3 regions of the Sorangium sp. So ce448 genome follow, and region 1 is predicted to be linked to each of the others. Evidence: riboswitches for the same ligand, from Rfam matches in the RefSeq annotation. Region 1 holds a riboswitch; each other region holds the start of a gene.
What was found. A riboswitch is a leader RNA that binds a small molecule or an ion and turns the genes downstream of it on or off. The one in region 1 is predicted to bind cobalamin.
Positions count from the first base shown of each region.

Region 2: it holds a riboswitch for cobalamin, as region 1 does, so the genes downstream of both, WMF45_RS01400 (energy-coupling factor ABC transporter permease) here and WMF45_RS21900 (ribonucleoside-diphosphate reductase subunit alpha) in region 1, are expected to answer to the same signal.
Region 3: it holds a riboswitch for cobalamin, as region 1 does, so the genes downstream of both, WMF45_RS05250 (TonB-dependent receptor) here and WMF45_RS21900 (ribonucleoside-diphosphate reductase subunit alpha) in region 1, are expected to answer to the same signal.

Region 1 covers NZ_CP150343.1:5,805,104-5,812,433, reverse strand. The annotation lists gene WMF45_RS21915 (TonB-dependent receptor domain-containing protein) at 1-162, shown strand, start outside; gene WMF45_RS21910 (YncE family protein) at 156-1,388, shown strand; gene WMF45_RS21905 (ribonucleotide-diphosphate reductase subunit beta) at 1,423-2,379, opposite strand; gene WMF45_RS21900 (ribonucleoside-diphosphate reductase subunit alpha) at 2,439-4,871, opposite strand; cobalamin riboswitch at 5,199-5,406, opposite strand; gene WMF45_RS21895 (NAD-dependent protein deacetylase) at 5,526-6,392, shown strand; gene WMF45_RS21890 (prolyl hydroxylase family protein) at 6,427-7,002, opposite strand; gene WMF45_RS21885 (helix-turn-helix domain-containing protein) at 7,126-7,330, shown strand, end outside.
Region 2 covers NZ_CP150343.1:342,280-349,609, reverse strand. The annotation lists gene WMF45_RS01415 (tetratricopeptide repeat protein) at 1-206, opposite strand, end outside; gene WMF45_RS01410 (3-hydroxyacyl-CoA dehydrogenase family protein) at 531-1,421, shown strand; gene WMF45_RS01405 (enoyl-CoA hydratase/isomerase family protein) at 1,983-2,804, shown strand; cobalamin riboswitch at 4,074-4,281, shown strand; gene WMF45_RS01400 (energy-coupling factor ABC transporter permease) at 4,416-5,093, shown strand; gene WMF45_RS01395 (hypothetical protein) at 5,117-5,431, shown strand; gene WMF45_RS01390 (CbiQ family ECF transporter T component) at 5,421-6,170, shown strand; gene WMF45_RS01385 (energy-coupling factor ABC transporter ATP-binding protein) at 6,167-6,988, shown strand; gene WMF45_RS01380 (CbiX/SirB N-terminal domain-containing protein) at 6,964-7,330, shown strand, end outside.
Region 3 covers NZ_CP150343.1:1,429,656-1,436,985, reverse strand. The annotation lists gene WMF45_RS05265 (DNA-directed RNA polymerase) at 1-162, opposite strand, end outside; gene WMF45_RS05260 (hybrid sensor histidine kinase/response regulator) at 332-2,236, opposite strand; gene WMF45_RS05255 (hypothetical protein) at 2,669-3,163, shown strand; gene WMF45_RS05250 (TonB-dependent receptor) at 3,177-5,378, opposite strand; cobalamin riboswitch at 5,619-5,826, opposite strand; gene typA (translational GTPase TypA) at 5,998-7,330, shown strand, end outside.

The DNA of each region.
Region 1 (7,330 bases):
GAGCAAGCGACCCTCGACCTCGACGCGGAGGCGAGGTGGCTCGGAGGGCACCTCGCGGTGAGAGGTCGCGTCGCGGACCTCCTGGACGCGCGGCGCACGGATGTCGTCGGGTTTCCGCTCCCGGGGCGGAGCGTGTTTTTCACACTGGAGTCAACATGGTGAAGATCAGTCTGTTTGCGTTCGCGATCTCGATTCCGATGCTCGGGTGCAACGTGGATTCGCCGCCGCCGTCGACGGGCGGCGTCCACGGCGGCGGCGACGGCGACGCGTGTGAGAGCGGCGTGGTCATCGTGACGAGCGACTACCAGTCGACGAACATCGCCGTGTCGGAGCTCGATGGGACCACCCTGTCGCCCTCCTTCGTGTCGAGCGGCGCGGCGAAGCCGGGGCTCAGCCTCGCGCTGTCCGGCGACGTCGAGGTCCCGGGGGCGGCGCCGCCGTCCGGCCGCGTCGTCCTGCTCGATCGGTTCGGCACGAACGTGATCACCTGGATGGATCTCGAGACCGCCGAGGTCCTCGCGCAGCTCCCGGTCGGGCAGGGGTTCGAGTCGAACCCTCAGGACTACATCGAGGTCGGCGCGGACCGCGCGCTCGTGTCGCGCTACGGGAGCAACCCGAGCCCGGGCGTGGAGCCGTTCGACGAGGGCGGCGATCTGCTGATCGTCGATACGAAGGAGTACTCCATCGCAGGGCGTATCGCCCTGCCGGAGGAGGAAGAGGGGCTCCTGCCGCGCCCGTCGGGGATGGCGCGCGTCGGCGACGAGGTGATCGTGGCGCTCGGCCGGCTCGCCGCGGACCTCTCGACCGTGGGCGAAGGGCGCTTCGTTGGCGTCTCGCCGGAGCAGGGCGCTGTCACATGGACGGTCGACGTGCAGGGGCTCTACGGCTGCGGGCGTCTCGCCGTGTCGCCCTCGGGAGAGCGGCTGGCTGTCGCCTGCTCGAGCCGCTTCGACGCCGAGGCGATGGAGTACGATCCGGCGACGAGCGACATCGTGATCTACGACGCTCGCACGTCGCCCCCGGAGGAGATCGAGCGGCTCGGCGTGGCCAGGGCGCTCGGCGCGGCGGTCCAGCCCACGCTCGCCTTCGCCTCCGAGGACGTCCTCCTCGGGACGGCCTACGCGGGCAGCGCGTCCGCCGGGGACCGCGCCTTCTCCGTGAGCATCACCACGGGCGAGGTCACGACGCTCGCCCAGGCGACCCAGTCCTACGCCTTCGGCGGCGTCCACTGCTCGCCCGGCTGCGGCGATGTCTGCCTGCTGAGCGACGCGGCGAGGAGCAGGCTCCGCCGCTGGAAGGTGGCGGCGAGCGGCGCGCTCGAGCCGCTCGAGGACGCGACGGTCGACACCGAGATCGGGCTCCCGCCGCGAGGGATCGGCGGGCTCTGATCGGCCCCGCGGGCGGTGCGTCGGTTGATTGGCGTCAGAACGCGGCGTCGAGGACGACCTCCCCTGAGACGCCGACCTGGTACGCGGAGACGCGGCGCTCGAAGAAGTTCGTGACCTCCTGGACGTCTTGCAGATCCATGAACGAGAACGGGTTCTTCGCCCCGTAGCGCTTCGGCATGCCGAGCGTGGCGAGCCGCTGGTCGGCGCAGAACTCGAGGTAGCTGCGCACGTCGCGCGCCGACATGCCCGCCACGCCGGCGCCGAGGAGATCCTCGGCGAACCGGGCCTCGCAGGCGATCGCCTCATCCATCATGTCGAGGATCGACCGCGCGAGGCCGGCGTCGAAGAGCTCGGGCTCCTCGCGCCGCGCCGTGCTCACGACCTCGAAGGCGAAGCGCATGTGCGCGCTCTCGTCGCGGAAGACCCAGCTCGTCCCCGCGGCGAGCCCGTGGAGCAGGCCGCGCGAACGCAGGAAGTACACGTACGCGAACGCGCCGAAGAAGAAGAGCCCCTCGACGCACGCGGCGAAGCAGATGAGGTTCAGGAGGAACCGCCGCCGCTCGGCGCGCGAGTCCAGCCGCCCGAGCGACTCGACGGAATCGAGCCACCGCATGCAGAAATCGGCCTTCTGGCGGATCGAGGGGATGTTCTCCACGGCCGCGAAGGCGCGGTGGCGGTCCTCGGGATCGGGGATGTACGTGTCGAGGAGCGTCAGATAGAACTGGACGTGGAGCGCCTCTTCGTAGAGCTGCCGCGACAGGTACATCCGCGCCTCCGGGGCGTTGATGTGCCTGTACAGGTTGAGCACGAGGTTGTTCGCCACGATGGAGTCCCCCGTGGCGAAGAACGCGACGAGGCGCTGCACGAGGTGCCGCTCCGCGTCGGTCATCTTCCGCAGGTCGCCCACGTCCGTGGAGAAGTCGACCTCCTCCACGGTCCACGTGTTCTTGATGGCGGAGCGGTACATCTCGAAGAAGGCCGGATAGGCCATCGGGCGCAGCGTGAGGCACTGGCCCGGATCGAGGAGGCGCGCGGGGCGGCTGACGCGGCTCACTGGCAGGCCTCGCAGGCCTCGGGGTTCTCGAGCGCGCAGGCCACGTCCGCGGCCGCCTTCGCCGGCGGCGCGGACACCCAGCCGCCCTCGCCGCGCGGCGCGGCGCCGCCCTCGGGCGTCCGCTCGGGCGCCGCCTCCACGGTCGCCTTGGTGATGCGCGTCGCGGGGCGCGAGCGCAGGTAGTAGGTCGTCTTGAGCCCCTTCTTCCATGCGTGGAAGTACATGCTCGAGAGCTGACCGATGGTGGGGCTCTCGATGAAGAGGTTCAGCGACTGGCTCTGATCGATGAAGGCCCCGCGATCCGCGGCCATGTCGATCAGCGAGCGCATCGGGATCTCCCACGCCGTCCGGTACACGGCGCGGAGCTCCGCGGGCAGCTCGTCCATGCCCTGGACCGAGCCCTCTGCGAGCTTGAGCCGGGCGCGCACCGCGTCGTTCCAGGCGCCGAGCCGCTTCAGCTCCGCGACAAGGTAGCGGTTCATCTGCAGGAAGTCCCCGGAGAGCGTCTCGCGCTTGAAGAGGTTGGACACCTGCGGCTCGATGCACTCGTAGCAGCCCGCGATCGACGCGATGGTGGCGGTCGGCGCGATGGCGACGAGCAGCGAGTTCCTGAGCCCCTCGGCCTGGACGCGCGCGCGGAGCGCCTCCCAGCGGGCCGTGTCCTCCGGGACGGCGTTCCACGCGTCGAACTGGAGCTCTCCGCGCGCGGCGCGCGTCTCGTCGAACGCCGGGTGCCGCCCCTTCTCCGCCGCGAGGTCCGCGGACGTCGAGAGCGCGTGGTAATACACCTCCTCCGAGATCCGCCTGGAGAGCTCCCGCGCCGCCGGGGCGTCGAAGGGCAGGCGCATCTGGAAGAACACGTCCTGCAGGCCCATGAGCCCGAGCCCGACGGGCCGCCAACGGAGGTTCGATCGCCTCGTCGAGGGGATGGGGTAGTAGTTGAGGTCGATGACGCGGTCGAGCTGGCGGACCGCGGTCCCCACCGTGCGCGCGAGCTTCTCGAAGTCGAACGCGACCGCGCCGTCCGCCAGCGTGAGCGTGTGGCGAGTGAGGTTGATCGAGCCCAGGTTGCAGACGGCCGATTCCTCGTTCGAGGTCACCTCCAGGATCTCGGTGCAGAGGTTCGAGAGGTGGACGATCCGGCCCGGCAGCGCCGTCTGGTTGCAGGCGCGGTTCGACTTGTCCTTGAACGTCATCCAGCCATTGCCGGTCTGCGCGAGCGTGCGCATCATCCGCGCGTAGAGCTCGCGGGCCTTCATCGTCTTCTTGGCGATGCCCGCCCGCTCGGCCTCGACGTACCGACGATCGAACTCCTCACCGTAGAGATCGGGGAGATCGCGCGCGTCCTTCGGGTCGAACAGGCTCCATTCGCCGTCGGCCTCGACCCGCTTCATGAAGAGGTCCGGGACCCAGCTCGCGAGGTTCAGGTTGTGCGTGCGCGCGGCCTCGTCGCCCGTGTTGTCCCGCAGCGAGAGGAACTCCTCGACGTCGGCGTGCCACGGCTCGAGGTAGACGCAGCAGGCGCCCTTGCGCTTGCCGCCCTGGTTCACGGCCGCGACGGACGCGTCGAGCGTCTTGAGCCAAGGCACGATCCCGCTGGAGTGCCCGTTGGTGCTCTCGATGAGCGAGCCGCGCGAGCGCACCCGGTGGTAGGCGAGCCCGATGCCGCCCGAGAACTTCGAGAGCATCGCGACGTCGGTGTAGCGCTGGTAGATCGTCTCGAGGTGATCGTCCGGCGAGTCGAGCAGAAAGCAGCTCGAGAGCTGCTCGTGGCTCGTCCCGGAGTTGAACATCGTCGGTGAGCTCGGCAGGTAATCGAGCGACGAGAAGAGCCGGTAGAGCTCGATCGCCTGCGCCGCCGTCTCGGAGAGGGCGCACGCGATGCGCAGGAAGAACTGCTGCGGCGTCTCGATGACGAGGCGCGTCTCGGGGTGCTTCAGCAGGTAGCGGTCGTAGAGGGTCCGCAGGCCGAAGTACTCGAGCTCGTGATCCCGCCTGGGCTCGATGGCGTCGTTCAGCTTGCGCGCGTTCTGCGCCACGAAGCCGTGGAGCCGATCGTTGATGAGGCCCAGCCGCCGCCCCACGGCGATGGACTGCGAGAAGGCGTGGATCTCCTGATTGCGGACTTCCTTGTCGATGTACGTGGCGAGCAGGCGCGCCGCGAGCTTCGCGTACTGGGGCTCATCGGCGATGAGCGACGCCGCCGTCTGGATGGAGAGCTGATCGAGCTCGCGCGTCGTCGCGCCGTCGTAGAGGCCGCTGATGGTCTTTGTCGCGACGCGGAGCGCGTCCACGTCGGACAGGGCCGCGCAGGAGCGGCTCACCGCCCGGACGATCTTGTTGACGTCCACGGGCTCGCTCGACCCGTTCCTCTTCTTCACCCGCATCGTCGTGTGCGGGAGCGTCTCTTCCGGCGCGCCGCCGCTCATGGAGGGCGCGTGGGGTGCGTGGAGCGCGCGCAACGGCGCCGCGCCGTTGCTCTTCACCAACGGTTCGTTCAGCATGGCATCCTCCTCGTGCTCGTTCCGAGCGGTCCCGGACCGCTCGCGTCGATGCCGCGAGAGCGAAGAGGCCAGCCGATGCGCACGGGTGCGCCAGGCTCTTTTGAGGAGCCCTCGGACCGACCGCTCGCCCCCGCGGGCGAAAGGAAGACAGCGCGGGAGGGGGTCGGAACCGGGACAAGCGCGAGAGTCTGCGCCAGCTCGGACCTACCCGCCTCCCTCGAGGCTTCCAGGTCAAACCGGCGCCGGATGTCTCCCCAGCGCAGGATGTTGGCAGGTCTTCGGGCTCACGAGCGCTCCGGCTCTCGCCGGATTCCTACGGTCCACCGCTTCCCAGCCCGGGGGCCAGTGCGCGTCGTGGAGATCGTTCTCGCTTACCGCTGCGGGGCAGCCCCGGATTCACACCGGGTTCCCTTTTGAGCCCCGGGCCGAAGCCCGAGGCACCAACACGGGCACTACATATGGTGGTGCAGTGAGCCGGTCAAGCGAGATGTTGTGGGGGGAGCTCCGTTGCTCGGTTGCATGCGTGGTCGCGTGGTCGACGCTGGCGGTGCGCGCAGCGACGGGCCACAACCCGGGCCTATGCCGCTCAGCGAAGCGCGTCCGGCCGATCCGCTCGACGACCTCGTCGCGCTCCTGCGCGGCAAGCGGATCGTGGCGCTGACGGGCGCGGGGTGCAGCACCGAGTCCGGAATCCCCGATTATCGAGGGCCCGAGACGCGGCGCCGCGCGCGGAACCCGATCCAGGGGCGGGAGTTCTGCCGCTCGGCCGAGATCCGGCAGCGCTACTGGGCGCGCGCCGTGATCGGCTGGGAGCGGTTCTCCAGGGCCGAGCCGAACCCCGCCCACCGCGCCCTCGCGCGGCTGGAGCAGGCGGGGCAGCTCGATGGCCTCATCACGCAGAACGTCGACGGCCTCCACCAGGCCGCGGGCAGCCGCCGCGTCATCGAGCTGCACGGGACGCTCTCCGAGGTCGCCTGCCTCGCGTGCGGCGCGATGGAGCGGCGCGCCGTCCTCCAGGAGCGGCTCCTCGCGCAGAACCCCGGCTGGCTGCGCCTCGCGGCCGACGTCGCCCCCGACGGCGACGCCGACCTGCCCGCCGAGCAGGTGGCGGGCTTCCATGCGCCGCCGTGCCTCCGCTGCGAGGGGCCGCTCAAGCCGCGCGTCGTCTTCTTCGGCGAGAACGTGGCCCGGCCGATCGTCGACGCGGCGTTCGCGCTCGTGGACGCGGCGGACGCGCTCCTCGTCGTCGGCTCGTCGCTGGCGGTCTTCTCGGGCTACCGCTTCGTGCTGCGCGCCGCGCAGCGAGGCATCCCGATCGCCATGATCAACCTCGGCTCCGCGCGCGGCGAGGAGCTCGGCGCGCTGAAGATCGAGGCCCGCGCCGGCGAGGTGCTGCCGCGCCTCGCCGAGGCGCTCGGCGCCGGCGCGACCCCGGCGCCGCGCTGAGGCGCCGAGCGCCGGCGCACGCGCGGCGCGGGCATCACCCGCGCCGGTACATCACGTCGCTGCGGAGGACGTACTTGCTCCCCCGTGTCACGGCGGCGCCGCGGTGGAGCCGGCGGTGCTCGAACAGGAGCGCCATCCCGCGCCGCGGGGCGATGCTCCGGCCGCCCCAGAAATCGGTCGTGCCGCCCTCGAAGTCGTCGTTCAGGTAGACCATCGCGGTGAACAGGCTCCGCTCGCCGTCGGATCGCACGAACGAGCCGTCGCCGTGCCAGTTGAAATATTCGCCCTTGGTGTAGCGATAGTAGCGGAAGCGCTCGTTCAGCCCGACGGCGCGGTGGAGGCCGAAGCTCGGCGGCATCCAGGGCGCGAGCCGCTCCCAGAGGCTCGCGGCGAGGTCCGGATCGTCGATCATGACGCGGCCGTTCCTGCGCACGTCGAGGTTGATCACCTCGCCGCCCCCGATCGGCGCCTGCTCGAAGCCTCGCGCCTCGGCGAGCGCGATGAAGCCCTCGCACTCCTCGGGCGACAGGACGTTCGTCACCGTGAAGATGCGGAGATCGTCGGTGTAGTCGGTGCACTTGGCGGTCCGTTCGGCGTGCAGGGTGCTCATGCGGGAAGCGTGGGTCCGGGCGGACCGGATCCGGAAGGGCGGGACCCGGGCAGGACCGGGCAGGACCGGGCAGCGCGGTGGACAGGAGAGCGCCGCATCGCCGATGATCGAGCGCTCGCACCGATGGCACGGGTCTCCAGGGCGGGCCGCAGCGCGGAGCCCGCGGTCCGCTTCAACCACACGCTCCTCCAGCGGGCGCGGCTCGATCTCGACCTGACGCAGGAGCAGGTCGCCGCGTCGATCGGCGTCGACGTGCGGACCTACCGCCGCTACGAGTCGGGCGCCGTCAACGATCCGCGGCTCGGCTTCTCGGTCCGGAGCCCGTCCC
Region 2 (7,330 bases), 5.5 Mb from region 1:
TCGACGTCGATGAGCTCCTCGTGGTAGACGCGGGCGAGCTCGGCCTGCATCGCGGGCTCGACGGCGCTGCCTGCGGCGAGGGCGATCTCCAGCTCGAGGAGGCGGGCCACGGCCTGCCATTCCTTCCGCTGCTCGTGCCGCCCGCGCGCCGCGCCGAGCAGGCGCTCGACGTCCCCGGGGCCCGCGCCGTTGTTCGGAGCAGTCACGGCCTCCGCGAGCTCGTTCCAGGCTGCCTCGTTTTCGGGCTCATCCTGCAGACGCCCAAGGGCCATCCGAATCGTCTCAACGCTCATCGTCTCTCCGCGGACCTCGCGAATTCGGTCCGGTCCGTTCACGGGCCGGGCGAAGATAGCCGGGCGGACGACACGGTTTCAAGGTTCCTCGCCCCCGCGGGCCTGGAAGGGCGGGCGGAGCTTTCGCGCGCTTCTGCTTCTGTGGCGCGGGGACGTCCGAGCGGGCGGGCCGTCGGGCCGTCGGGCCGCGGCGAGGGCGGTTCACCGCGCTCTCGGCTTCGGCTATCAACCGCGGCCATGGAAGCTACGACGATCAAGCGCTTCGGGGTGATCGGCGCGGGTCAGATGGGGCGAGGCATCGCCCAGGTCGCCGCGGCCGCGGGCCTCGAGGTGGTCCTGTGCGACGTCTCGAGGGCGCTGGCGGAGTCGGGCAAGGCCCAGATCGCCGCCATTCTCGCGAAGCAGGTGGAGAAGGGCAAGCTGGCCGCGGAGGCGCGGGAGGCGCTCCTCGGCCGCGTCGCGGTGGCCGACGGGATGGGGGGCCTGGCCGGGGTCGACCTGGCCGTGGAGGCGGTGACCGAGAACTTCGAGGTGAAGAGCGGGATCTTCAAGCTCGCCGACGCGGCGCTGCCGAAGGGGGCGATCCTGGCGTCGAACACGTCGTCCATCTCGATCACGCGGCTGGCGGCGGTGACCGGCCGGCCTGAGCTGGTCATCGGGATGCACTTCATGAACCCGGTGCCGCTGATGAAGCTTGTCGAGCTCGTCCGTGGGGTCCAGACGTCGGACGCGACGTACGAGGCCGTCCGGGCGCTCTCGGTCGGGCTCGGCAAGACGGTGATCACCTCGAAGGACCAGCCCGGGTTCATCGTGAACCGGATGCTGATCCCCTTCCTCAACGAGGCGTGCTTCGCGCTCCAGGAGGGGCTGTCCACGCCGGAGGACATCGACGCGGGGGCGCGGCTCGGGCTGAACCACCCGATGGGGCCGCTCGAGCTCGCCGATTTGATCGGGCTCGATACGGTGCTGTCGATCGCGGAGGTGCTGCACCGGGAGTTCGGGGACTCGAAGTACAGGGCGGCCACGTTGCTCAGGAACCTGGTGGCTGCGGGGTGGTACGGGAAGAAGAGCGGGCGGGGGTTCTACGTGTACGACGAGAAGGGGCAGAAGAGCGGGCGGGCGGTGTAGGCGGCTGCTGCGGAGCCAGGGAGGGAGGGGGCGCCGCGCGGGGGGCCGGCGGGGGCCCCTCCCACGAACTCGCGCCTTTTGGGGGGCCATGGCCGGCTGAACGGCGGGGCCGATCTGAGAGGGCGCCGCGCGGAGCGGGCCGGCGCTCGGGTTCGTGGGGCCCTACCCCGCCGGCCCCCCGCGCGGCACCCCCTCCCTCCCTGGCTCTCTCCAGGAGGGATGACGACGGGGGAGCGACGACGGTGGCCGCGCGAGGCGAACACAGGTGTGCGGGTCGGAGGACAGGCGGTCTGCTCGACTCACGACTATCGCACGCGGGCTCGTTGTAGGGCCGTCATGTCGCGCGTACCCGCACTCAAGCGGTGAGTTCGGATCATCGAGCGATGGACCGTTTCCCGGAACAGGCGCGAGACTCCTCCGGAAATCGCTCGCTTGGAAATCGCTCGCTCGTCGGCTCGGCAACGGCCTCTACACAGCGGGATCGGGCGGACACGGAATGACGCCTTCCCTGACCCGCGGCAGGCGCTTCCCACCGGCGCGAGGCGCTGCTAACCACGCTCCATGACCGCTCAAGAACAGCAGCCGGGGGCTCGCGGTACGCTCCAGTTCGTCGCCGTCGAGCGCGCGGATCACGTCGCCACCGTGACCATCCAGCGGCCCGACAAACTCAACGCGCTGAACCCCGCCGTCCTCGGCGAGCTCACCGCGGCCTTCCGCGACCTCCTCGCGCCCGCCGAGGGCAACGAGGTCCGCGCGGCGGTGCTGACCGGCGCCGGCAAGGCGTTCGTCGCCGGCGCCGACATCGCAGAGATGGCGACCATGAACAGCATCGCCGCGAAACGGTTCGCCGACGCTGGCCACCGGCTCGCCGAGCTCATCGAGACTGCCCCCTTCCCCGTGATCGCCGCCGTCAACGGCTTCGCGCTGGGCGGCGGCTGCGAGCTCGCCCTCGCATGCGACTTCATCTACGCCGCCGAAGGCGCCAAGCTCGGCCAGCCCGAGGTGAACCTGGGCGTCATCCCGGGGTTCGGCGGGACCCAGCGGCTGCTGCGACGGGTCGGACCCGGACGCGCGCGCGAGCTCGTCTACTCAGGAGACATGATCACCGCCCAGCAGGCGCTCTCGATCGGGCTCGTCAACGCCGTCTTCCCGGCGACCGAGCTCCTCGCGCGCGCCCGCGAGACCGCCCTCAAGATCGCCTCGCGCGGGCCGCTCGCCGTCGCCGCCGCCAAACGCGTCCTCCTGCGCGGCGAGAGCCTCGACCTCACCGCCGCCAACGAGCTGGAAGCCCAGGCATTCGCCGCGCTCTTCGGAAGCGAAGATCAACAGCTCGGAATGAAAGCGTTCCTGGCGAAATCGCAGGCCACGTTCACGGGCAAGTGAAGGCTCGGGAGGCGCGAACCGCGCGCTCGACGGCAAAAAAAATACCGCGCATCACGCTGGAGGGGGGCCCAGAATGACCGCGGCAGGGAAACCGCGCCGGAGTCTTGAACGTCCGCCGCGGTGCTAAGAAAAAAACACCGCATGCGCTCCGGGCTGGGGGGGTCCGCGCCGGTGCGCATGCGGTAGTCAGATTGTGGCATCCGCAAGCGCGTTGTCGATAACAAAGTGCAATGACTGCACGCCGAGCGAGCAGAGCGCTCCAGACACGAAGGCGGCCAGGCGGGCGCGCGCCCCACACACACCAGCTCTGCGGGAATTCACGTTCGAGCCGGGCATACCCCTCCACCGGAGACAGCGCTCAGCGCAGCGTTCGTCTCGCATTCCGAGACGAGTGAACACGAAATCCCTCATCTCTTCAATAAGAGATGCCACGAGGCTGCAGGCGGTAAGCCGGACACCTGCTCCCGAGTAAAGAGCCAGGACGAACAAAGCACACTGCGGAAGGAACGCGCCGGTGCCTTGTATTCAAGCGCACGAGAGCCCCTCGTGCGGGCCCAAACCGAGACGGGGGCTGCGCCCGCGCGGCGACAAAGTAAACAGGCTTTATCTAAGGGGGACATAATTCAAGACGTGTGCTCGACGACTCTTCACGTGATGCGTCTGGGTCAATTTCTCGGCCTCGGCCATCACACGACAGCGCCTGGATCGCTCGTCGGCGCCCATGCCTGCTCAATGGGGGCGCCGACGGGCGCGCGGCGCGCCTCGGCAGCGATGGCCTCGTGCGCCTCGGCAGCGCCCTCGAGGGCGAGGTGGCCACCAGCGCAGGCATCGCCGCCGCGCCGACGCCGCGGACGAGGGCGCTCGCGGCGGACCGCGGCGAGCCGGACCGCGCAAGGCGGAAACTCGCACCCCCGAGTCGACCCACCCGGGTTCGCCCGGTCCGCACCCCCGGGTCGACCCACCCGGGTTCGCCCGGTCCGCACCCCCGGGTCGACCCACCCGGGTTCGCCCGGTCCGCACCCCCGGGTCGACGCACCCGGGTTCGCCCGGTCCGCACCCCCGGGTACGCGCGCCCGGCTCGCGCGATCGCGCCGCCTGGATGCGCGGGCCGACGCGCGGGGCACCGCGCGCGAGGCGGAGCTGGCCCGCGCTCGACGGGGAGCTCGTCCGACACGCCATGCCAGATGCAGCGCCCGCCGAGCACCTCGTCCGCGATCGGGGCGCGACGTCCTTGACGCCGGGAACGAAACGGGATTACCGAGCACCGGCCTGACAATCCATTCCTCGGGTGCCCTCCGGGGCATAACAGGGAAGCCGGTGCAAAACCGGCGCGGTCCCGCCACCGTGAGTGGGGAGCTGCCTCCGAAGACCACTGGGCCTCATTGGAAGAGGCCTGGGAAGGTGGACGCAGCGCTGGGAGCTCGATCAGCTCCCTGAACCCATGAGCCGGGAGACCTACCCGAGCCTCCCACGAGGTGCAGCTTGCGCACGTCTTCGTGGCGTTCGGGTGCGGACTTCACCCGGAGCGCCGTCATCGGTCTTCACGGCCGCGCTGTGTCGATCGCCGCCGTGTCCCTGGGGACGCTCCTCGCGCCCCGGCCCGCGGCCGCGATGCACCTCGCGGAAGGCGTCCTGCCGCTCGGCTGGTGCGCCGTCTGGAACGCGCTCGCCCTGCCCTTCGTCGCGATCGCCCTCCACCTGCTCCGGCGCCGCACCCAGCAGGACGCCTTCTACAAGCCGTTCGTCGGCCTCATCGCGGCCGCCGTCTTCGCGATCTCGTGCATGCCCGTGCCCGTGCCGACCGCCGGGACCTGCTCCCACCCGTGCGGCACAGGGCTCGCGGCGGTGCTCATCGGCCCCTGGATGACCGTCCTCGTCACCGTGGTGGCGCTCCTTATCCAGGCCCTCTTCCTCGCGCACGGCGGCCTCACCACGCTCGGCGCCGACGTCGCGTCGATGGGCATCGCGGGCGCCTTCACCGGATATTTCGCCTTCCACCTCGCGCGGCGCTGCGGCGCGAACCTCTGGGTCGCGGGCTTCCTCGCGGGCGTGACGTCGGACTGGGCAACCTACGCCACAACGGCGCTCGCGCTCGCGCTCGGGCTCTCGGGCGAGGGCTCGGTGACGTCCATGTTCACGGGCGTCGCCCTGGCCTTCGTCCCCACCCAGCTCCCGCTCGGCCTGCTCGAGGGCGTCATGACCGCGGGGGCGCTCGCCTTCCTGCGCGCCCGGCGGCCCGACATCCTGGATCGGCTCCAGGTCGTCCGGCTCGCCCCGGGGGCGTCGTGACGCGGCGGCTCGGACAGCGCCCGATGCCAGCGCCGCTCGCGCGGCGTGCGTGCGCGGCAGCGCTCCAGCTCGCCGGTTCATTCTGGCTCGCCGCCTGCGGCAACGCGTCCTGGGACGGCGTCGACGAGGCCGTGGTGCGCCGCGTCGCCGAGGACGCAGGACGCCACGACACGGGGCCGCTGTTCGCGGGCCTCGAGGGCGACCTCCTGCTCTTCGCGTTCCTCTGGGCCGGGCTCCTCGCCGGCTTCGCCCTCGGCTATTTCTCGCGCGTGCTCTTCGTCGAGCGCGCGGACGCGCCCGCGGTCAAGGCCGGCGGCGAAGGCCTCCGTGCGGACTGACCCGCCCGCGCGGCTCCGCGACGTGGACGCCCGGCTCCGCCTCGGAGCCGCCGTGGCGGCGTGCTGCGTCGCCGCGGGCGCGCGCTCGCCCGTCACGCCGGCCGCGCTGCTCCTCCTCGCGTGCGCGGCCCTCCACCTCCAGGGAACGCCGGCGCGCGCCGTCCTCCGCGCCGCCGCGCCCGCCGCGTGGATCGGAGCGGTCGCGGCGGCGCTCGCGCTCGCGCTCACGCCGGGGGCGCCGCTCCTCCCCGGCGCGCCGTTCCCCGTCGACGCGATCACGGCCGAGGGGGCCCACCGCGCCGTGGCCATCGGCGCCCGCGTCCTCGCGGCGGCCGCGGTGCTCCGGTGGCTCGCCGGCGCCGCCGCGCCCGCCGAGATCGAGGCGGCGCTCGCCGGGCTCGGCGTCCCGGCGGCCCTGGTCGAGCTGCTCGCGCTGACGCGGCGCTTCGCCGGCGTGCTCCAGCGCGCGGCCGACAGCGCGTGGAGCGCCGCCGCGCTCCGCGGCGGGTTCACCCGCCCCGGCGCCGCCGCGCGCTCGGCCGGCGCCGTCGCGGGCGTCGTGGCGCTCCGGACGCTGGAGCGCTCCGAGAGCGCCGCGCTCGCGATGCAGCTCCGCGGCTACCAGGGGAAGCTCCCCGTCGCCGACCGGAGGACGAGCGCGCCCGCCGCGAACGTCGCGTTCGCCGCCGCCGCCCTCGCGGCCCTCGGGCTCAGCGTCGCCGCAGGAGAGGCCGGATGATCGCGCTGCGCGCCCCCCGGCTCGGCTACCCGCGCGGCGAGCCCGTGCTGCGCGACGTGCGCCTCGACGTCGCCGAGGGCGAGTCCGTGGCGGTGCTCGGCGGCAACGGCGCCGGCAAGACCGCGCTGCTCCGGACGCTCGTCGGGCTCCTCCCGGCGCCCGGCGGCGGCGTCGAGATCGCGGGCCGCCGCGTGGGCTCGCCCTCGGACGCCGTCGCCGCGGGCGCCGCGCTCGTGCTCCAGGACCCGGACGACCAGCTGCTCGGCGCGACGCTCCTCGACGACGTCCTGTTCGGCCCGCGAAACCTCGGCCTGCCCGCGCCCGAGGCGCGCCGCCGCGCCGAGGCGGCGCTCGCCGCCGTGCAGATCGCCCACCTCGCCGATCGCGCCATCGAGGCGCTGAGCTTCGGCGAGCGCAAGCGCGCGTGCATCGCCGGGATGCTGGCGATGCGGCCGCGGGTGCTGCTGCTCGACGAGCCGACCGCGGGGCTCGACCCGGAGGGCGAGCTCGCCCTGTGCCAGACGCTGCGCGCGCTCTCCGAGCAGCAGGGGACCACGCTGGTCACCGCGACCCACGCGGTGGATCTCGTGCCGCTCTTCGCCTCGCGCGCGGTCCTGCTGGGCGACGGTCAGGTCCTCGCGGACGGGCCGCCGCGGGACGTGTTCGCGCGGGGGGAGCTCCTCGCGCGGGCGCGGATGCGGCGGCCGTGGGTCGCCGAGCTCTGGACCCGGATGAGCCCTCCGCCGCCGCGGGGCGGCGCGGGCCTCCCGCTCACCCTGGAGGAGGCGCTCGCGTGCATGACGACGGTCTCCTGCTGATCGGCCACGGCAGCCGCGACGCCGCGTCGAACGCCGAGTTCGAGGCGATCGTGGCCGATTACGCCGCGGCGCGGCCCGAGATCGCCGTGCAGCACGGCTACATCGAGCTCGCGACGCCGCACCTCGCCGACGCGCTCGCGGCGCTCGCGGCGCGGGCGTCCCGCGTGGCGGTCGTGCCGCTCTTCCTGTTCGCGGCGGGGCACGTGAAGAACGACATCCCGATCGCGCTCGAGCGGGCGCGGGCCGCGCACCCGGGCGTGCGCTTCTCGGCGGCGCGGCCGCTCGGCGTGCACCCGGCGCTCGCGCAGATCGCGTTCGAGCGCGCCGCGACCGCGCTGCCGG
Region 3 (7,330 bases), 4.4 Mb from region 1:
GTCGCTCAGGTCGTGCTGCACCCGGAGCTCGTGCGTGAACGGGACGAGGCGGGGGCCGCAGCCCAGGAGGAGGAGCGACAGGAGCGCCAAAAAGAGCGGGGCGGACGCCGTGGACAGGCGCCAGCGCGCCGCGGCGTGGGTCGTGTGGACGGAGAACGGCATGGAAGCCCTCGTTGAGGAGGCCCCGGCGAGATCGCCGCGGCGCACCTCTTCGCAACGGGACGGCCGGGCGCAGCTTACAGCGGGCCGACGAGCCGCTCGCCGCGAGGGTGCCTGGCGACGCCACGGCGGAGTCGCCGCCGCCTCCGGGGCGCGCGACGGGATGAGGCGCTCAGCCGGGTCCAGGACGATTGGCGATCTCCGCCAGGTGCTGTTTCAGCACCTCCGCGCGGATCGGCTTGACCAGGTGCACGTCGAACCCGGCCTCCCGGGTCATGCGGCGGTCCGATTCCTGGCCGTAACCGGTCATCGCGAACAGCGATAGGCCCGCGAGGCCCGGAATGCGACGCAGCGCGCGCGCGACGTCAACCCCTGTCATGCCCGGCATGCCGATATCGAGCAGCACGACGTCCGGCCGGAGCTGCGCCGCGAGCTCGAGCGCCGAGGGGCCGTCGAACACGGCGTGCACGTCGTTGCCCATGCGCTTGAGCAGCAGCGCCATGCTCTCGGCCGAGTCGCGGTTGTCGTCGACGACGAGGATGCGCAGCGTGCGCCCGGCTTTCGTCGCGGGAGCGCCCGCCGTCGGCGGCGCGAGGGGGCGCGTCAGCCGCGGCAATCGCACGATGAACTCGCTGCCGCGGCCGGGCCCCTCGCTGAGCGCCTGGACCGTCCCGCCGTGCAGCTCGACCAGCCGGCGCACGATCGTCAATCCGAGGCCCAGCCCGCCCTCGACGCGATCGAGGCCGCGATCCCCCTGCGTGAACAGATCGAACACCTGCGGCAGCAGCTCGGTCGATATCCCCACGCCGCTGTCGCGGATACGGAGGATCGCGTGCGCGTCCTCCGCCTCCACGGTGACCCGGATCGAGCCGCGCGGCGGCGTGAACTTGGCCGCGTTGTGCAGCAGGTTGCTCACCACCTGCGTGAGCCGCGCCAGGTCGCCCGAAACGATGGCGAGCGGCTCGGCGGACAGCTGCAGCTCCAGGGTCTGCTCGCGCGCGTCGATCCAGGTCCGGGACGCTTCCGCCGCGCGCGTCACGACGTCGGCGAGATCGATCCGCTTGGACTCCAGCGCGATCTTCCCGCGCGTGATGCGGCTCACGTCGAGCAGGTCATCGACGAGCCGCACGAGCTGACCGAGCTGCCGTTCCATCAGGCCGGCTGCCCAGACGACCTGGGCGTTGTCCTTCCCTTCGAGCTTGAGGACGCTGGTCGCGTTGGCGATCGGCGCCAGCGGATTGCGCAGCTCGTGCGCCAGCATCGCCACGAATTCCTCCATCTGGCGCGCGTTGGACTCCATCTGCTCCAGGCGCTTGCGCTCGCTCAGGTCGCGCGTGATCTTGGAGAAGCCGCGCAGCTCGCCGCGCGGGCCGTGGATGGCCGTGACGAGCACGCTCGCCCAGAACGACGACCCGTCCTTGCGCACGCGCCAGCCTTCGTCCTCGAAGCTGCCTTCGCGCCGCGCGGCGGCGAGCACCGCCTCTGGCCGGCCGCGCGCGATCGCCTCGGCCGGATAGAAGCGCGAGAAGTGCGAGCCGATCACCTCCTGCGCGGAGTATCCCTTGATCCGCTCGGCGCCGGCGTTCCACGTGGCCACCCTGCCGTCGGGGTCGAGCATGAAGATGGCGTAATCCTTCACGCCTTCGACCAGCGCGCGGAAGCGCTCCTCGCTCTGCCGCAGCGACTCTTCCTGGCGCTTGCGCTCGCTCAGATCGCGCGTGATCTTGGAGAAGCCGCGCAGCTCGCCGTCGGGGCCGTGGAGGGCCGTGATGATGACGTTCGCCCAGAACATCGAGCCGTCCTTGCGCACGCGCCAGCCTTCGTCCTCGAAGCGGCCCAGGCGCCGCGCTTCGGCGAGCTCTGTCTGCGGCCACTTCCGCTCGATCGCCTCGGCCGGATAGAAGCGCGAGAAATGCGAGCCGATCACCTCTTGCGCGGAGTATCCTTTGATCTGCTCGGCGCCGGCGTTCCACGTGGTCACGCGCCCCTCGGTGTCCAGCATGAAGATGGCGTAGTCCTTCACCCCTTCGACCAGCAGACGGAATTGCAGATCGGCGCCGAGCCCCGTCGGATCCATGCCGCACAGCCTACAGCATGGGTACACGTTCGCCACGCGATGCTCTCCCTTCCTGTCCTGCTCTCCGCGTCCGCGAGCGGCCATCGTGGCCAGCAGCGGCGAGTGACGAGCACAGCAATGGCCACATGAGCCCGCGTCGAGGGCGCCCGCCGGCGGCCGCTGGAGCGGTTCAAGGGTGTCAAGACAGACTCATCGATTGTGGAGCCACCGAACGTGTCCAGTGCGAGCCACCCGACCTCGAGGGCACCGGGGTTGTCTTGCCCATCAGCTCCGAGGGCGCGCGCCGCCGATCCGTTGCCGACGCCCGGTGGCTCACGCTCGAGTTGGTGTGCGCGCGTATCGCCGGCGAAGCAACGCCCGTGTACCCTGGCCGGTGTACCGTGAGGCCCCCGCGAGCATCTCCGCTGCGACCGCTCCAGGACGAGCACGCTCATGCATCCTGACCCCTGGCACCTGGTCACCAGACAACCGGACTACATCCTGGCTTCCTGGCACCAGATCTTCTGTGTCATCTGGCGCCGCGAGACGACCGAGGACGGCGCGCGCCACCTGAGGGATGCGTGCGCGGAGTTCGCGAAGAAGCACCCGCGCGGCATAGGGCTGCTCACCCTCGTCGAGAGCGGGGCGCCGTTGCCATCGGCGCCCGCGCGCAGGGCGATCGCGAGCTTCCTCGCGGAGGCGAGCGCGACCATCAGGTGCTCAGCGGTCGTCTTCGAGGGCTCGGGGTTCCATGCGGCGATGGTTCGCAGCGTCGTGACAGGGCTCACGCTCGTTGCCCGCCAGCGTTATCCGCACAGGGTATGTGACATCGGGGAAGCCTGGCAGATGTTCGCAGAGCTCCTGCCCGCGGTGACGGGCGCCGCCGTGAGCGAAGCCGCGTTCCGGGCATCGCTCGACGCGCTGCGCGAGGACCTCCGCCGGACATGAGCCGGCGCTGCGCCTACTCCCAGTACAGCGTCGCCCGCCCGATCGCGGTGAACGGCCACCCCGGCGAGTAGTGGATCCCGGTGACCGGGGCCGGCTCGTACGGCAGCCGCGACGCGCTCGCGAACTGGACCTCGCGCCACGTCGTGTCGAAGAGGTTCTGGACGTCCACGGCCACCTCGACGTTCTTCCACCGCAGCCCGGCGTTGGCGTCGACGACCGTGAACCCCTCGGCGGTGAGCGACTCGTCCTCGGTCGCGGGCCGCGCGGCGATCGCCTTGACCCGCAGCGCCGCGAACGGCGTGAACGCGCCGAACGTCGGGCGGACGCCGACGCCCGCGGTCAGCGTCCGGGTCGGCGCGAGGGCGACAGCGCTCGCGTTGCCGGCGTTCTCGCGGAAGCGCGCGCGGGTGAAGGTCGCGTCCACGTCGGCGAAGAGCCAGCTTTGGAGCCGGTAGCGCCCGCCGATCTCGATCCCGTAGCGCCGCGTCTGCCCCGACGCCTCGGTCGCGCCCGCGTCGCCGCTCCAGACCAGCTCCGAGTCCAGGTCGAGCAGGAACGCGGCCCCGTTCAGCGACAGCCCGCGCAAGGGCGCGACCCGCAGGCCGACCTCGTAGCCCGTCGCCGGCGTGATCAGCGTCGCCGCCCCCTCCCCCAGCACCGCGCCCCGCGCGTCGTTCGAGTGGAAGCCCCGCCCGAAGTGGGCGAAGAGATCGACCCCCTCGACCGGCGACACGATCGCCGTGAGCTTCGGGAGCAGCTGCATCTGTCCCCGGGCGCCGCTCGACCTGTTCCCCGCCGCCTCGAGGTCCTCGCCCGGATCGTCCACGTTGACGTCGATCCACTGCGCGCGCGCCCCGAGCACGACGCGGAGCCAGCGCCGGAGCCGGGCGTCCTGCTCGACGTAGACGCCGATCTGGCTCTCATCGACGTGGGTCCTGCTCTTCTCCTCGATCCGCTCGCGCGCCTCGTCGTGGTGGAGGGACTTGTCGATCGCGTCCGCGCGGATCTGCGCGCCGAGCGAGGTCGTGAACCTCGCCCCGCCGATCTCGTATTGCCTGCGGAACCGGAGATCGGCGCCCCCGACCGTGCGGTCGTCGTTCTGCTCGATCTGGTCGCCGTGGACCGGGTCCTCGCTGAAGAACGTGAAGTTCGAGTACAGCGTGAAGCGGTACCGGACGAGGTAGGCCAGCGCGCTCAGATCGGCGTCCCGCCACGCCGTCGAGTACGCGACGGACGCCATGTGCCGCTCGGTCGCCCCGCCCTCGGTCGGATCCACGGCGCCGAAATGGTCGATGCACGGCTGTCCGAACGCCGAGGGCGGCGGGTTCAACCCGCCCTGCTCGCCCTCGCCGCACACGGCGCGCGCGGGGATCTGGCCGGAGCCATTCCAGGTCGATCCATACGACATCCAGGTCATCTGGACCTTCCCCGTGTTGCCCAGATCGTGCGTGGCCCGCAGGTACACATTGAAGCGCTTGAGGCGCTCCGGGCTCAGGAACGGCCCGTCGTTCCGGTAGATCTCCGCCGCGGCCACCGCGCGCCACGTGTCGCCGAGATCCGGCGAGGCGATGACGAGACCGCGCTGGATACCGTACTGCCCCAGGCTGACCTGCGCGTAGCTCTCCTCGAGCTTCTCGGCGAAGCGCAGGTTGACGGCGCCCGCCGTACCGAAGTCGCCGATGTTCGCGTAATAAGGCCCCTTGTACCCGTCGAGCCCTGTCACGAGCTCCGGGATCATGAAGTAGAGATCGGTGAAGCCGTGCCCGTGGCCGTGGCTGACCATGTTGACGGGCACGCCGTCGACGAAGAAGGCGACGTCGGTCCCGTGATCCGCGTCGAATCCGCGGAGGAAGTACTGGTTCGCCTTGCCGCCGCCCGCGTGCTGCACGGCGAAGAGCCCGGGGACCGACTCGAGGAGGTCGCCCGGCCGGAGCCTCGGCCTGAGCTCGAGCTCCCGGTGTCCGACGGAGACGCGCGACGCGGCCTCGCTGCCCGGCTTCTCCGCCTGGATCGTGACCTCGATCGCGGCGTCGCCCGCGGGCGCGCCCTCGCCGGTGGGCGCCGCGGCGGCGGCCTCCGGCGGGGCAGCGGGCGCCTCGGGGGTGGCGCCCTCGGCGCGCGCGGGCCGCGCGGCGGCCAGCACCATGGATAGTGCGGCGAACAGATGAAATGGATGGCGGTGCCCGTGGCTCGTCGTGACCGTCTCGCGCAGCATTCGTGTCCTCCTTCGCCGCAATCGCGCGGAGCGGCGTCGGGCCGCTCGCGTCGAGCTCCGCGAGGACGAAATGGCTGGCCATCGCACGGTGCGCTGGACCGACCTCTCGCCCCCGCGGGCGACCGGAAGGCGACGCGGGGGCGGTTCGGTATCCGGGACGTGCGCAGAGAGGTGGAGCTGCACCGGCTCGGACCTCACCGCCTCCCTCGAGGCTCCCAGGTCGAACCGGCGCCGGATGTCTCCCGCCGCCGGGCGCTGGCAGGTCTTCGGGCTCGCGAGCGCTCCGGTCTGACCGGCTCCCTACTGTCCACCGCTTCCCAGCCCTCGGCGGGCCAGTGCATGGGGTGGAGGTCGTTCTCGCTTACCGCTGCGGGGCAGCCCCGGAATTTCACCGGGTTCCCTCTTCGGCCCAGGCGAACGCCCGGGCACCAGCACGGCGCGCACCCTAGGACCGTGCGCCTTCGGCTGTCAATCGCTACCGCTCCGCTCGCCCGCTCGTCGCGCGCCGCTCTCTGCGCCGCCCGCGCCACGCGCGCGCCTCGCGCGCGCCTCCCGCTCTTCATCCGAGCGCCTCGACGCACGCCTGCCGTGCAGGCCGAACGTTCGGGCTCTAGCGAGGATGGGCTCGCTCCTCCGTGGGTCGCGTGCTACACGGCCGCCGCCGTATATGCCCCGTAACGATCTCCGCAACATCGCCATCGTCGCCCACGTCGACCACGGGAAGACGACCCTCGTCGATCACATGCTCCGCCAGTCGGGCGCCTTCCGAGAGAACGAGGTCGTGGCCGAGCGGGTCATGGACTCGAACGACCTCGAGCGGGAGCGCGGCATCACCATCCTCGCGAAGAACACGAGCATCCGGTACCGCGGGGTCAAGATCAACATCGTCGACACGCCCGGCCACTCCGACTTCGGCGGCGAGGTCGAGCGCACGCTCATGATGGCCGACGGGGCGCTCCTGCTCGTCGACGCCGCCGAGGGCCCGCTGCCGCAGACGCGCTTCGTGCTGTCGAAGTGCCTCCAGCGCGGCTTCCCGGTCATCGTGGTCATCAACAAGATCGACCGGAGCGACGCGCGCGCCCACGAGGTGCTCTCCGAGGTGTTCGACCTCTTCTGCGACCTCGAGGCCAGCGATGCGCAGATGGACTTCTCGACGCTCTACGCGATCGCGAAGTTCGGCCAGGCGAAGCGGGAGCTCGAGCACGAGGCGAAGGACCTCGAGCCGCTCTTCGAGACCATCCTCGAGCGGGTCCCCGGCCCCTCCGGCGACCCCGACGGTCCGCTCCAGGTCATCGTCTGCAACACGACCCACGACGAGTACGTGGGCCGGCTCGCGGTCGGCCGCGTGGTCCGCGGCACCGCCCGGTCCGGCGCCGACGTCGCGCTCCTCGGCGAGGGCGGCCAGTCGCGCGGCTACGTGAAGATGCTCTACGCCTACGAGGGGCTGAAGCGCGTCGCGGTCGAGAGCGCCGTCGCGGGCGAGGTGATCGCGATCGCCGGGCTCGACGCGGTCACGATCGGCGACACGATCACGGATCCGGCGCACCCCGAGGCGCTGCCGCGCATCGTGGTCGAGGAGCCGACGATCAAGATGAAGATCGGCGTCAACACGTCGACCTTCGCCGGCAAGAGCAAGCAGTCGAAGTTCCTGACGAGCCGTCACCTGAAGGAGCGGCTCGAGCGCGAGGCGATGAAGAACCTCGCGATCCGGGTGGAGCCGACCGAGGTGCCCGACACGTTCGTTGTGCTCGGCCGCGGCGAGCTCCAGCTGGCGATCCTCGTGGAGACGATGCGGCGCGAGGGGTACGAGATGCAGCTCTCGAACCCCGAGGTGGTGACGCGCGAGATCGACGGCGAGGTGATGGAGCCGCTCGAGCTCGTGGTCGTGGACGTGCCGGACACCTACGTCGGCATCGTGACCGAGCGCCTCAGCTCCCGGCGCGGCCGGATGG